Regions from separate parts of the Pseudescherichia sp. genome, predicted to be linked through region 1. Evidence: predicted binding sites of a transcription regulator. Region 1 holds the regulator's gene; the other holds the start of a gene.
What was found. Region 1 encodes CRP, which controls carbon source genes, mostly activating them, when cyclic AMP is high. Its sites were predicted from a motif close to ATGTGANNNNNNTCACAT; they were not measured.

Region 2: pth (aminoacyl-tRNA hydrolase) is a predicted target of CRP. The motif match lies at 3,953-3,970, and genes of this name have one in related genera.

Annotation. Positions count from the first base shown of each region.
Region 1 covers NZ_DAMBWA010000003.1:404,083-411,277, reverse strand. Annotated here, with positions in the region: gene RTX96_RS06715 (hydrolase) at 1-321, shown strand, start outside; gene RTX96_RS06710 (YheU family protein) at 322-540, shown strand; gene RTX96_RS06705 (phosphoribulokinase) at 594-1,463, shown strand; gene RTX96_RS06700 (OsmC family protein) at 1,515-1,919, opposite strand; gene crp (cAMP-activated global transcriptional regulator CRP) at 2,228-2,860, shown strand; gene RTX96_RS06690 (YccS/YhfK family putative transporter) at 2,911-4,992, shown strand; gene RTX96_RS06685 (aspartate aminotransferase family protein) at 4,989-6,209, opposite strand; gene pabA (aminodeoxychorismate synthase component 2) at 6,289-6,861, opposite strand; partial or broken gene RTX96_RS06675 (helix-turn-helix domain-containing protein) at 6,976-7,195, shown strand, end outside.
Region 2 covers NZ_DAMBWA010000021.1:7,588-14,782, reverse strand. Annotated here, with positions in the region: gene prs (ribose-phosphate diphosphokinase) at 1-576, shown strand, start outside; gene dauA (C4-dicarboxylic acid transporter DauA) at 711-2,381, shown strand; gene RTX96_RS19930 (MerR family transcriptional regulator) at 2,385-3,425, opposite strand; gene ychH (stress-induced protein YchH) at 3,595-3,870, opposite strand; gene pth (aminoacyl-tRNA hydrolase) at 4,144-4,728, shown strand; gene ychF (redox-regulated ATPase YchF) at 4,855-5,949, shown strand; partial or broken gene RTX96_RS19910 (YbfB/YjiJ family MFS transporter) at 6,016-7,049, opposite strand.

The sequences.
Region 1 (7,195 bases):
GTGCGCCGCATCCGTGAGTTTGATGACCTGATTACCGCAAAGGCGCACGGATTCGATGACGCCATCGACTACTACCGCCGAAGCAGCGCCATGCCGGTCCTGCCGCAGATCCGCAAGCCAACGCTGATTATCCATGCCAAAGACGATCCCTTTATGGATCACCACGTCATTCCGGCGGCGGGCCATTTACCCGCTAATATTGAATATCAGTTGACCGAACATGGCGGCCACGTTGGCTTCGTTGGCGGCACGCTGCGCCGCCCTGAGATGTGGCTTGAAAAGCGCATCCCCGACTGGCTGGCACCCTATCTGGAGGCATAGATGATTATTCCCTGGCAAGAGGTTGCACCCGAGACGCTCTACAGCCTGATTGAGAGCTTTGTCTTGCGCGAAGGCACCGATTATGGTGAACATGAGCGTTCGCTTGAGCAAAAGGTTGCCGACGTAAAGCGTCAGCTGGAAACGGGTGAGGCCGTGCTGGTGTGGTCAGAGCTGCACGAGACAGTCAATATTATGCCCCGGAAACAGTTTCGCGAATAACGCTGCGTCAGGCGATCCGCCCTCTTCTGCTGTTAATCAGGGAGTCGTTCGCTATGTCAGCCAAACATCCGGTGATTGCTGTCACAGGTTCCAGCGGTGCAGGTACCACCACCACCAGCCTCGCCTTTCGTAAAATATTTTCCCAGCTGGGTCTACGCGCCGCCGAGGTGGAGGGCGATAGCTTCCACCGCTATACCCGTCCGGAGATGGATATGGCGATCCGCAAGGCGCGCGATGCCGGGCGGCATATCAGCTACTTTGGTCCGGACGCCAACGACTTTGGTCTGCTGGAGCAGACCTTTATCGAATATGGTCACAACGGCACCGGACAGGCACGCAAGTATCTGCACACCTACGACGAAGCCGTCCCCTGGAACCAGGTGCCGGGCACCTTTACGCCGTGGCAGCCGCTGCCGGAACCCACCGACATTCTTTTTTACGAAGGATTGCACGGCGGCGTGGTGACGCCCCAGCACGACGTGGCGCGCCATGTGGATCTGCTGGTAGGGGTGGTGCCAATTATTAACCTCGAATGGATCCAGAAGATGATCCGCGACACCAGCGAGCGCGGCCACTCCCGGGAGACGGTGATGGACTCGGTGGTGCGCTCGATGGATGACTACATCAACTTCATTACGCCGCAGTTCTCCCGCACCCACATCAACTTCCAGCGCGTCCCCACGGTTGACACCTCAAATCCCTTTGCAGCCAAAAATATTCCCTCGCTGGACGAGAGCTTTGTGGTGATCCACTTTCGCGATCTGGAGGGTATCGACTATCCCTGGCTGCTGGCGATGCTGCAGGGATCGTTTATCTCCCACATCAACACCCTGGTGGTGCCGGGGGGCAAAATGGGACTGGCGATGGAGCTGATTATGCTGCCGCTGGTGCAGCGGCTGATGGAAGGCAAGAAGATTGAATAGGGTAATGCGCGACATGCAGGCCCGGTAAGCGCAGCGCCACCGGGCATAAAATCATCCCTCAACCACCTCGTAGGAGTGGGTGATATTGACCGCTTTCTCCAGCATCAGCGCCACGGAGCAGTACTTCTCCGCTGAGAGATCCACCGCGCGGGATACCGCCGCCTCCTTCAGCTCTTTGCCGGTAACGATAAAGTGCAGGTTGATGTGGGTGAAGAGACGCGGCGCCTCTTCCCGACGCTCGGAGGTCAGCTTCACTTCGCAATCGGTCACGCTATGACGCCCTTTCTGCAGGATCGACACCACGTCAATGGCGCTGCATCCGCCTGCCGCCATCAGTACCATCTCCATCGGGCTGGGGGCTTTGTCCCCGGAGTTGCCGTCCATTAAGACCTGATGCCCAGAGGCGGACTCGCCGAGAAACGTTAACCCTTCAACCCATTTTACGCGTGCTTGCATTTTCATCACTCCAGAGTGGCAATTTTCCCGACAGATTACGCGCGCAGAGCAAAACGCGCAACGGAAGGCGACCTGCATCAAGCTGAAGCGAGACACCAGGAGACACACGGCAAAAGCTATGCTAAAACAGTCGGGATGCTCCAGTAATGTATTGACATTATGCAGGTATGCAGAGGACTTCAACCATTACAGGCCGCATGCCTATATTGACGGCCCCCTTCCCAGGATTCGGGAAGCATATGATTGCAACCCCAGCCGCCGGACCCGTCCCGCGACTGGCGCCAGCTTATAACAGAGGATAACCGCGCATGGTGCTTGGCAAACCACAAACAGACCCGACTCTCGAATGGTTCTTGTCTCATTGCCACATTCATAAGTACCCGTCGAAGAGCACGCTGATTCACCAGGGTGAAAAAGCGGAAACGTTGTATTACATCGTCAAAGGCTCGGTGGCAGTGCTCATCAAGGATGAAGAAGGGAAAGAGATGATCCTCTCTTACCTGAACCAGGGAGACTTTATCGGTGAACTGGGCCTGTTTGAAGAGGGCCAGGAGCGCAGCGCATGGGTACGGGCGAAAACCGCCTGTGAAGTGGCCGAAATTTCCTATAAAAAATTCCGTCAGCTTATCCAGGTCAACCCGGATATTCTGATGCGCCTCTCGTCGCAGATGGCACGTCGCCTGCAGGTCACCTCTGAGAAAGTGGGCAACCTTGCCTTCCTCGACGTTACCGGCCGCATCGCGCAGACGCTGCTGAACCTGGCTAAACAGCCAGACGCCATGACCCATCCGGACGGGATGCAGATCAAAATCACCCGCCAGGAGATTGGCCAGATCGTGGGCTGCTCCCGCGAAACCGTGGGCCGTATTCTGAAGATGCTGGAAGATCAGAACCTGATCTCTGCACATGGTAAAACCATCGTCGTCTACGGAACGCGTTAAGCTTTAAGAACGGCGTGTCGCCTCTGCGCACGCCGTTTTTGCTCTCCCCCATGTGGCGCCGGTTAATCTACCACCCTGAAGTTAACTACGCACTGCGGCAAACGCTGGTGCTGTGCCTTCCCGTGGCCATCGGCCTGGCGTTAGGCCACCTGCAGCAGGGGCTACTGTTCTCGCTGGTGCCCGCCTGCTGTAACATTGCCGGTCTTGATACCCCACACAAACGCTTCTTTAAGCGCCTGATTATCGGCGGTTCGCTGTTTGCCGGCTGTAGCCTGGCGGTGCAGCTGCTGCTGGGGGCCAACGTTGCGCTCCCGCTGATCCTTGCCGGACTGGCAATGCTGCTGGGCGTCACGGCGGAAATCAGTCCTCTACACGCTCGCCTGCTGCCTGCCTCGCTCATCGCCGCTATCTTTACCCTGAGCCTGGCGGGCAATATGCCGGTCTGGGAGCCGCTGCTCATCTACGCCCTGGGCACGCTCTGGTATGGCGCATTTAACTGGTTCTGGTTCTGGCTGTGGCGCGAGCAGCCGCTGCGTGAGTCGTTAAGCCTGCTCTATCGCCAGCTTGCCGACTACTGCGAGGCGAAGTACAGCCTGCTAACGCAGCACGCCGACCCGGAGAAGGCCTTGCCACCGCTGCTGACGCGCCAGCAAAAGGCGGTGGATCTCATCAGCCAGTGCTATCAGCAGCTGCATATGCTCGCCGCCAACCAGCATAACGACTACAAGCGTCTGCTGCGGGCGTTTCAGGTGGCGCTGGATCTGCAGGAGCACATCTCGGTTAGCCTGCACCAGCCGGAAGAGGTGCAGAAGCTGGTGGAGCGCAGCCACGCCGAAGCGGTGATCCGCTGGAATGCGCAGGTGGTCGCCGCCCGGCTCCGGGTGCTGGCGGACGACATTCTCTACCATCGCTACCCGACCCGCTTCACTATGGAGAAGCAGATTGGCGCGCTGGAGAAGATCGCCCGCCAGCATCCGCAAAACCCGGTCGGGCAGTTCTGCGCCTGGCACTTTAGCCGTATTGCCCGCGTGCTGCGCACCCAGCGTCCGCTCTATACGCGCGATCTGATGGCCGACCAGCAGCGCCGCCAGCCGCTATGGGAGGCGCTCAAGAGCTACCTGTCGCTGAAATCTCCGGCGCTGCGCAACGCCGCCCGCATCAGCGTCATGCTGAGCGTCGCCAGCCTGATGGGCAGCGCGCTGCACCTGCCGAAGCCCTACTGGATCCTGATGACGGTGCTGCTGGTCACGCAGAACGGTTACGGTGCCACGCGGGTGCGTATTTTACACCGGGCGGCAGGGACGTTAGCGGGGTTGACCATCGCCGGGTTCGCCCTGCACTTTCATGTCCCGGAGGGGTACACGCTGCTGGGCATGCTGTTTATTACGCTGGTAAGCTACCTGATAATTCGTAAGAGCTACGGCTGGGCGACGGTGGGTTTCACCATTACGGCGGTTTATTCGATTCAAATTCTGACCCTGAGCGGCGAGAACTTTATCGTCGCCCGCCTGATCGATACCCTGATTGGCTGCCTGATCGCCTTCGGCGGGATGGTCTGGCTCTGGCCGCAGTGGCAGAGCGGGCTGCTGCGGAAAAATGCCCATGATGCGATTGAGAAGGATCAGGATGCGATTCGCCTGATCCTCAGTGACGATCCGCAGCCCACGCCGCTGGCTTACCAGCGGATACGGGTCAATCAGGCGCACAACGCGCTCTTTAACTCCCTCAACCAGGCGATGCAGGAGCCGGGGTTCAATACCCATTATCTGGAAGATATGAAGCTCTGGGTGACCCACAGCCAGTTTATCGTCGAACACATTAACGCCCTGACAACCCTGGCTCGGGAACACGCGATGCTAACGCCGGATCTGGCCCAGCGCTATCTGGAGTCCTGTGAGATTGCGCTTCAGCGCTGCCAGCAGCGGCTGGACTATGACGGGGCCGGGGCATCCGGAGACGCGAATATTCTTGAAGCGCCGGAGACGCTCACCCACGGCCCGATGAGCCCGATGGAGATGCATCTCCAGCGCATTATCGGGCACCTGAACAGCATGCACACTATCTCATCGGTGGCATGGCGTCAGCGCCCGCATCATGGCATCTGGCTTAACCGCAGGTGGAGTAAAGATTAAGCCCGGACGATGTTGGCTACCGCAGCGGCAAAACGCTGCATGCCTTCGTCAATATCCTGCTCGCTGACCACCAGCGACGGCGCAAAGCGCATCACGTCCGGCCCGGCATTCAGCACCATCACCCCCTCATCGGCGGCCGCGTAAAGCAGATCGCGGGCGCGCCCCTTGTACTGCGGTTTTAACTCTGCACCAATCAGCAGCCCCATGCCGCGAATATCGCTGAATACGTTGAACTGTTCATCGATCTGCTGCAAATGCTTCACGAAGCGTTGACGCTTCTCGCTGATGCCCTGCAGCACCTCAGGCGAGCTGATGATGTCAAAGGCCGCCCCCGCCACCGCGCAGGCCAGCGGGTTGCCGCCGTAGGTCGAGCCGTGGGAGCCCACGTGGAAGGCGCTGGCGATTGCCTCGGTGGTCAGCACCGCACTGATGGGGAAGCCGCCGCCCAGCGCCTTGGCGCTGGTGAGGATATCCGGCGTCACGCCGTAGTGCATGTAGGCAAAGAGATCGCCGCTGCGTCCCATTCCGCACTGCACTTCATCAAATACCAGCAGCGCCTGGTGCTGGTCGCACAGCTCGCGCAGGCCCTGTAAGAACGCTGGCGTTGCAGCAGTCACGCCCCCTTCCCCCTGCACCGGCTCAACGACCACTGCACAGGTGTGATCGTCCATTACCGCTTTGACCGCATGAAGATCGTTAAACGGCACGTGAATAATATCGGCGGGTTTCGGCCCAAAGCCGTCGGAGTACTTCGGCTGGCCGCCGACCGAGACGGTAAACAGCGAGCGTCCGTGAAAAGCGTTGTGGAAGGCGATGATTTTGGTTTTATAGGGGCTGTGGCGCGTAGAGGCGTAGTAGCGCGCCAGCTTAAAGGCGGTTTCGTTAGCCTCGGTGCCGGAGTTCATGAACAGCACGCGCTCGGCAAAGGTGGTAGCAATAATCTTGCGCGCCAGGCGCAGCGCCGGTTCGTTGGTAAAGACGTTGCTGGTATGCCACAGCGTTTCGCCCTGGCTTTTCAGCGCTTCCACCAGCGCAGGATGGCAGTGGCCCAGCGCCGTAACGGCAATCCCGCCCGCGAAATCAACATACTCCTTGCCCTGCTGATCCCACACTCGACTCCCCTTGCCCTTCACCGGGATAAACTCTGCCGGTGCATAAACGGGCAGAATTACTTCGTCAAAGGTTGCGCGCGTAACTGCGTTCTGTTCAGTTGCCATGTCATGCCCATCCGTTATATGCAGCAATAATTATGAAAATATAATCACAAAATATGCATAAAAAATCAGTGCGTGGCAACTAAAAATCGGCCTGATTAAGAAAGTTTGCCAGCAGCGCGTGTCCCTGCTCGCTCAGGATGCTCTCCGGGTGGAACTGTACTCCCTGCAGATCCCACTCCCGATGGCGAATAGCCATAATCTCCTGGGTGTCGCTCCATGCGGTTACCTCGAAGCAGTCGGGCAGCGTAGCGGGATCGATGAGCAGTGAGTGGTAGCGGGTGACGGTGAGCGGATTGTTCAGCTCATGAAACACGCCCCGGCCGCTGTGAGTAATGGCGGAGGTTTTGCCGTGCATCACCTTCTGCGCCCGGACGATGGTCGCGCCAAAAACCTGAGCAATCGCCTGGTGACCCAGGCAGACGCCGAGGATCGGCAGCTTACCGGCGTAGTGACGGATGACCTCCAGTGATATGCCTGACTCATCCGGCGTGCAGGGGCCGGGCGAGATAACGATCTTCTCGGGTGCCAGCGCCGCGATATCGGCGAGGGTTATCTCGTCGTTGCGCTTCACCACGACCTCTGCCCCAAGCTCGCAGAAGTACTGATAGAGGTTCCAGGTGAAGGAGTCGTAGTTGTCGATAAGCAGGATCATGGTAAGTCACTTGATAACTATCTTTGCGACATTGTACGCAGCCTGAGAAATTCTGACTACCACCCGCAATACAATGGGTTCACTATCGCACTACGCTTTATAAGGATACTTACCGTGACCGTAAAAAAAAGCTTTAAAAGCGCTGCTTTTGAAGCCATTCATAGTGCTGCTGCGGGTTTACATAGCGTGGAAGCTATTTCTCAGGAAACAATGCGTGGCTTTGATAAAACTAGTATTCAGCCGGTAGAAAACTCTCAACCGTACAAAAATGGGAAAGCGGGGCTAAAAGGCCGAATGGATTATCGCTAAAGCTGTTAAGTGTTATACAAAAGCA
Region 2 (7,195 bases), on a different contig from region 1:
GTCCTGACCGTTGACCTGCACGCAGAACAGATTCAAGGCTTCTTCGACGTTCCGGTTGATAACGTATTCGGCAGCCCTATCCTGCTGGAAGATATGCTGCAGTTGAATCTCGATAACCCGATCGTTGTCTCTCCAGACATCGGTGGCGTAGTACGTGCCCGTGCTATCGCTAAGCTTCTCAACGATACCGATATGGCCATCATCGACAAACGTCGCCCGCGCGCGAACGTTTCTCAGGTTATGCACATCATCGGTGACGTTGCTGGTCGCGACTGCGTGCTGGTTGACGACATGATCGATACCGGCGGTACGCTGTGTAAAGCGGCCGAGGCGCTGAAAGAGCGCGGCGCGAAACGCGTCTTCGCCTACGCTACCCACCCTATCTTCTCCGGCAACGCGGTAAACAACCTGCGTCACTCCGTGATCGATGAAGTGGTCGTCTGCGATACGATCCCGCTCTCCGCTGAAATCAAGGCGCTGCCTAACGTGCGTACCCTGACGCTCTCCGGCATGCTGGCCGAAGCGATTCGTCGTATCAGCAACGAAGAATCTATCTCCGCGATGTTTGAGCATTAATCGCTCCGCAGATTATAAACCCGCTTCGGCGGGTTTTTTTGTACCTGAAAAACATTTGTATGATGTATTCACGCATTATCTGACATTCATCTGGCGGATAATACGTACATGAATGACCTGACCTGATGAGCATTATGAACTTTGCAGACATTTTACCCTTCCGCGCGCTGATTGAAGCATGCTGGAAAGAGAGATATACCTTCCCACGTTTTACCCGCGACCTGGTGGCAGGCATCACCGTCGGGATTATTGCCATTCCGCTGGCGATGGCCCTGGCTATCGGTAGCGGAGTGGCGCCACAGTACGGCCTCTACACCTCGGCGGTGGCCGGGATTGTCATTGCCCTCTGCGGCGGCTCGCGCTTTAGCGTCTCCGGCCCGACCGCGGCGTTTGTGGTGATCCTCTATCCTGTCTCCCAGCAGTTTGGTCTGGCGGGCCTGTTGGTGGCGACGCTTCTCTCCGGGCTGTTTCTTATCCTGTTCGGACTTGCCCGCTTTGGCCGCCTGATCGAGTACATTCCGCTTCCCGTCACGCTGGGTTTCACCGCTGGGATCGGCATCACCATCGGCACGATGCAAATAAAAGATTTTCTCGGTCTGGAGATGGCTCAGGTGCCAGAGCACTATCTGCAGAAGGTTGGTGCGCTGGCGATGGCGCTGCCGACCCTTAATCCTGGGGACGCCGCTATCGGCGTGGTCACCCTTGGCGTGCTTATTCTCTGGCCGCGCCTCGGGATCCGTCTTCCGGGCCATCTTCCCGCCCTGCTGGCCGGCTGCGCAGTGATGGCGCTGGTCAAGCTGGCCGGTTTTGACGTGGCAACCATCGGCTCGCGCTTTCACTATCTGCTGGCCGACGGCACTCAGGGCAACGGCATCCCGCAGCTTCTGCCCCAGCTGGTGCTGCCGTGGCAGATGCCCGGCTCCTCGTTTACCCTGAGCTGGGCCTCTGTCCAGGCGCTGCTGCCCGCGGCTTTTTCAATGGCAATGCTTGGGGCCATTGAGTCTCTGCTCTGCGCCGTGGTGCTCGACGGCATGACCGGCACCCGGCATAAGGCCAATAACGAGCTGATTGGTCAGGGGCTGGGCAACCTGATCGCCCCCTTCTTTGGCGGCATTACCGCTACCGCGGCGATTGCCCGCTCGGCGGCAAACGTGCGCGCGGGTGCCACCTCCCCCGTGGCGGCCATTATCCATGCCCTGCTGGTGATCCTCGCCCTGCTGGCGCTCGCTCCCCTGCTCTCATGGTTACCGCTGTCGGCGATGGCGGCCCTGCTGCTGATGGTGGCCTGGAACATGAGCGAGGCGCATAAGGTGGTTAACCTGCTGCGGCGCGCACCGAAAGACGACATCATGGTGATGCTGATGTGCATGTCGCTGACGGTACTGTTTGATATGGTTATCGCCATTAGCGTCGGCATTGTGCTGGCGTCGCTGCTGTTTATGCGCCGTATCGCTCGCATGACGCGCCTCGCCCCGGTTAACGTCGAGGTACCCGCGGACGTCACGGTGCTGCGGGTCATTGGGCCGCTCTTCTTCGCTGCGGCCGAAGGGGTGTTTAACGATCTGGAGTCACGGATTGCCGGCAAGCGAATTGTGGTGCTGAAGTGTGATGCCGTACCGGTGCTGGACGCAGGCGGACTGGATGCCTTCCAGCGCTTTGTCAAACGGCTGCCGGAAGGCTGTGAGCTGCGGGTCAGCAACCTGGAGTTTCAGCCCCTGCGCACGCTGGCGCGCGCAGGCGTGAAGCCGATTGCCGGGCGGCTGGCGTTCTATCCCAACCGGGACGCGGCGCTGGCGGATCTGTAATGATTAGGGTGCAGCGTACCGACGCTGCATCATTACCCCAATCGCCTGCTGTAGCCAGGCCAGCACCTCGGGCGTCATCCAGGTGCCCTTCATTAACAGCGGCTCCTGCTGCATAGCCACGCGAAATTTCTGCTGGGTAGCCGGATTGTCTCCCGCATAGGACTGGAAAAGTTCAAGCCAGTTCTGCGCCAGCTGCTGGCCCTGTTCGGACGCAGGATCGCACTTCTCCCGGCTAGCCTGATGCAGCTTCGCCACCAGCGGCGGCCACTCCATCAGCCGATCAAAGTAGTGCGCCCGGGTAAAGGCCATCTCCTGCGGGGTGAGATAACGCTGCCAGATAGCAAGCTTGCTCTCTGCAAAGGCGCGGGTGATGTAGTCGATAATCTGCGGCGTAATGCCCGTCCGCTCGCGCATCTGCGGCTCCACGCTGTGCATCTCGTTGAGACGGGTCAGAAACTCCGGCTTGCCTGCCGTATCCTGCTCCAGACGATCCATCCAGCGGATCGCCAGATCCATCGCTTTGGTATCGGTCTCGGCAACCTTTTGCGCTATTAGCGTCTGCGCTTCCGCAACCAGCGCCGCCCAGATTGAAGCCAGCCGCTCGCCTTCTGCGGCAAACGGTAGCTGCTGTAGCTCTTCTTTAGTAAACCAGCGATCGTACATATGCATTAACTCCAGAGTCTGTAGCCAGGACTCCAGATCCGGTTCGCTCTCCTCTTCCAACCCAGTACGTAGCGCGCAAAGCTGGTCGCGCAGCGTATGAATGCTGCGCAGCTGCCTGTCCAGCAGGGCGATTTGCGCATCAAGCAGATCGGGAAGCGAGAGCGTATCCTGCTCCAGAAAGTCCTTGATTTCGGCAAGCTCCAGCCCCGCTTTTGCCAGCGCCTGGATCATATGCAGGCGCTGCACATCCGCAAGGTTATAGAGCCGGTAGCCTGCCTCGCTTCTGGCGGAGGGCAGCAGCAGTCCGGTCTGCTCGTAGTGGTGTAGCGTGCGAACGGTGATGCCGGCGCGTTTCGCCAGCTCCCCTACCTGAATTAACATTGCTGCTCCTTGTCCTGACCAGTAGCGCCACTCTGGGGGCTTACGTTACGTGAGGGTCAAGGCGCTATGCAAAAAAAAGCGCAAAAAAAACGACTCCTGTGAGTCGTTTTATGAAGCCTGTTGTAGGCCCGTGCAAGCACAGCGCCGCCGGGCGTTATCTGAACGACCATCAGCTATGCTTATGTTGATCCCGACGGCAGCGTTTATCGTAGTGGCGCACCCACCAGTACTTATCGCAAACCTGCTCGTGGCCGCCGACGCGTGCCCCTGCCAGCCAGAGGATAGCGCCAACGAAGATGCTCAGAATTGCCCCGTGGGCGAAGTACTGCGGCAGATGGAGCTGTGGCAGCTGATTCAAGATGGAGTAGCCGACACCTACCACCATCACCACTAACCCTAAAACCATAAGCGCATTACCGAGTCTCGATGCGTTTTTGCGTTTCATATGTCACCTCCGGCGTTGTGGCCTGAACGGGAAACATCCCCAATCCTTATGGATAAAGTATAGGCAGGGCATCTTTTACAGGGTGCGGGCGGGATCACATTTATAAATATCCTCCTCACAGAACTTTACATATAAGCCCATGAACTCAATCATCTTCTAATAGTTATTGTGGGCAATTATTTCTCTTTTTATCTTTTGGCGGCAGAATTTTGTCAATGCCCGCACGACCACGTAAACTACGCGCCAAAGAGTGAACTTTTCAGGAAAAGAGACGTGACGATTAAACTGATTGTCGGCCTTGCCAACCCGGGCGCAGAGTATGCCGCTACCCGTCATAATGCCGGAGCATGGTATGTTGACCTGCTGGCCGAACGCTACCGCGCTCCGCTGCGGGAAGAGCCTAAATTCTTTGGCTTTACCTCACGCATTAACCTCGCCGGAGCAGACGTGCGTCTGCTGGTGCCGACAACTTTTATGAACCTCAGCGGTAAAGCCGTGGCGGCAATGGCCACTTTCTATCGCATTAATCCGGATGAAGTGCTGGTAGCGCACGATGAACTCGACCTGCCTCCCGGTGTGGCAAAATTCAAGCTGGGCGGCGGTCACGGCGGCCATAATGGCCTGAAAGATATCATCAGCAAATTCGGCAATAACCCTAACTTTCACCGCTTACGGGTGGGAATTGGCCATCCAGGGGATAAAAACAAGGTTGTTGGCTTTGTGCTGGGCAAACCGCCTGCCTCTGAGCAGAAGCTCATTGATGATGCCGTTGATGAGGCGGTGCGCTGCACCGAGCTGTGGCTGAAGGAAGATTTGGTGAAGGCGACCAACCGCCTGCACGCCTTTAAAGCTCAGTAGCGGCGGGGAGTGCCATTTTTGCCGCGCAGCAGGTCTGTAACGTGTATAATAGGCTAAGTTATTAACTTTTCCGCAATCTGTTTTATCTAACAGGTTGATTATCAAGATATTAAGGTGATGTAAATCATGGGATTCAAATGCGGTATCGTCGGCTTGCCGAACGTCGGTAAATCTACCCTGTTCAATGCGCTGACCAAGGCGGGCATCGAAGCTGCCAACTTCCCGTTCTGTACAATTGAACCGAACACCGGCGTGGTGCCGATGCCGGATCCGCGCCTCGATCAGCTGGCTGAGATCGTTAAGCCGCAGCGCATTCTGCCGACCACGATGGAGTTCGTTGACATCGCGGGCCTGGTAAAAGGCGCATCCAAAGGTGAAGGCCTGGGTAACCAGTTCCTGACCAACATCCGTGAAACCGAGGCTATCGGTCACGTGGTGCGCTGCTTTGAGAACGACAACATCATCCACGTAAATAACAAAGTGGATCCTGCTGATGATATCGAGGTGATCAACACCGAGCTGGCACTTTCCGACCTGGATACCTGTGAACGTGCCCTGCAGCGCGTGCAGAAGAAAGCTAAAGGCGGCGATAAAGACGCGAAAGCAGAACAGGCCGCGCTGGAAAAATGCCTGCCGCAGCTGGAGAACGCGGGCATGTTGCGTGCTCTGAAAAACCTGACGGATGAAGATAAGGCTGCCATCAAGTACCTGAGCTTCCTGACGCTGAAACCGACCATGTACATCGCTAACGTCAATGAAGACGGTTTCGAGAACAACCCGTACCTGGACAAAGTGCGTGAAATCGCTGCTGCGGAAGGCTCGGTAGTGGTTGCCGTCTGCGCCGCCGTTGAGTCCGACATTGCCGAGCTGGACGACGCCGATCGTGAAGAGTTTATGGCCGAGCTGGGTCTGGAAGAGCCGGGCCTGAACCGCGTGATCCGCGCCGGTTATGAGCTGCTGAACCTGCAAACTTACTTTACCGCCGGTGTGAAAGAGGTTCGCGCCTGGACTATCCCGGTGGGCGCTACCGCCCCGCAGGCCGCAGGTAAGATCCATACCGATTTCGAAAAGGGCTTTATCCGCGCCCAGACCATCGCCTTTGAAGACTTTATTACCTATAAAGGCGAACAGGGTGCGAAAGAGGCCGGTAAGATGCGTGCCGAAGGGAAAGATTACATCGTTAAAGATGGCGATGTGATGAACTTCCTGTTCAACGTCTAATTCGCCCTTCGCGACAAATAGAAATCCACGCCCAGGCGTGGATTTTTTTATGGCTTAGGGTCGCTCTCATTTTCGTATCATAACCAGCACCACCCCACCCCCGGCGATCAGGCCGCCTGCCGCCAGCAGCAGCGCGGGCTCCAGCGAGGAGAAGAGCGCGACGCAGGCAGAGGAGACCAGCGGTCCCGTCAATTGCCCAGTGGCATAGCCAGCCGTCAACATGCCCACCGTCTTTGCCATTTCGCCGTTTGACACTTCACGCGCAAGGCGATCGACAGCTGCATAATAGACAAGAAGCACAGTCCGGTCAGCACGGTCGACACCATCAATCCCGCTGCGTTATGTGCCACAACCGGTGCAGCAACCCCTACTCCCTGCACGATCATTGCAAATGCCAGGCTGATACGCGTGTTCACGACGGCGGCAAACATAATTACCAGCAATACCCCCGCAACCGCAGAGAGCCCGAACAGGGGCCAGAAAAAAGCAGCCTGATTACCGCTATTGAACACGGTATGCGCCATTTGCGACAGGAAGGTGGCAGGCAAAATGTAACCAAAGCCTGCCAGCGTATAAACGCCGAGCAGCACTTTAAGGTTTCGCCCTACGGGTACCGCTTCTCGTCTCTTCTGCACTGAGGGTAACTCATGCGGCAGACGACGAAAGATCAGCAGGATCGCGACGAGGGCAACGCCACCATAGACGTACCACGCTTCAGATGAGGTGATGTGTTGAGCCGACATAATCCATGCCAGAACGCCTGTCAGCATAATGCCAATGCCCGGGCCGCTGAATACGGCGGCGGAGAGACGGGGCGCATTTTTCGCTGCCAGTTCCAGCTGCGTCCAGGAGGTGACGATAATCAGCGCCCACGCGCCGCCCACGCCTGCAATAAAGCGGAAAAGGCACTGCAGAACAAACAAGGAAGTTGTCCCTGAGAGGAGCGTGACCACCATAGTGACAAGCAGCCCTGTCTTCAGGTACGCAGTATGGTTGCGCTGCATGCGGCTAACGTGGATTGCTCCCAGCAGGTAGCCAATATAGTTCATGGCGGCGAGAATGCCTGCGCTGGAGAGATTGAGAAATCCATCGCTGATCATTACCGGTATCTGCGGCGTGAGTGAAAAACGGCCAATGCCCATCACTACCACCAGCGTGAAAATTCCAGTGAGCATAGTTGTGACGTTCCCGCTAGCTAAGCGCCTGCCAGGCAGGGTTTCTGGTAACTGATGCGATGACATATTTT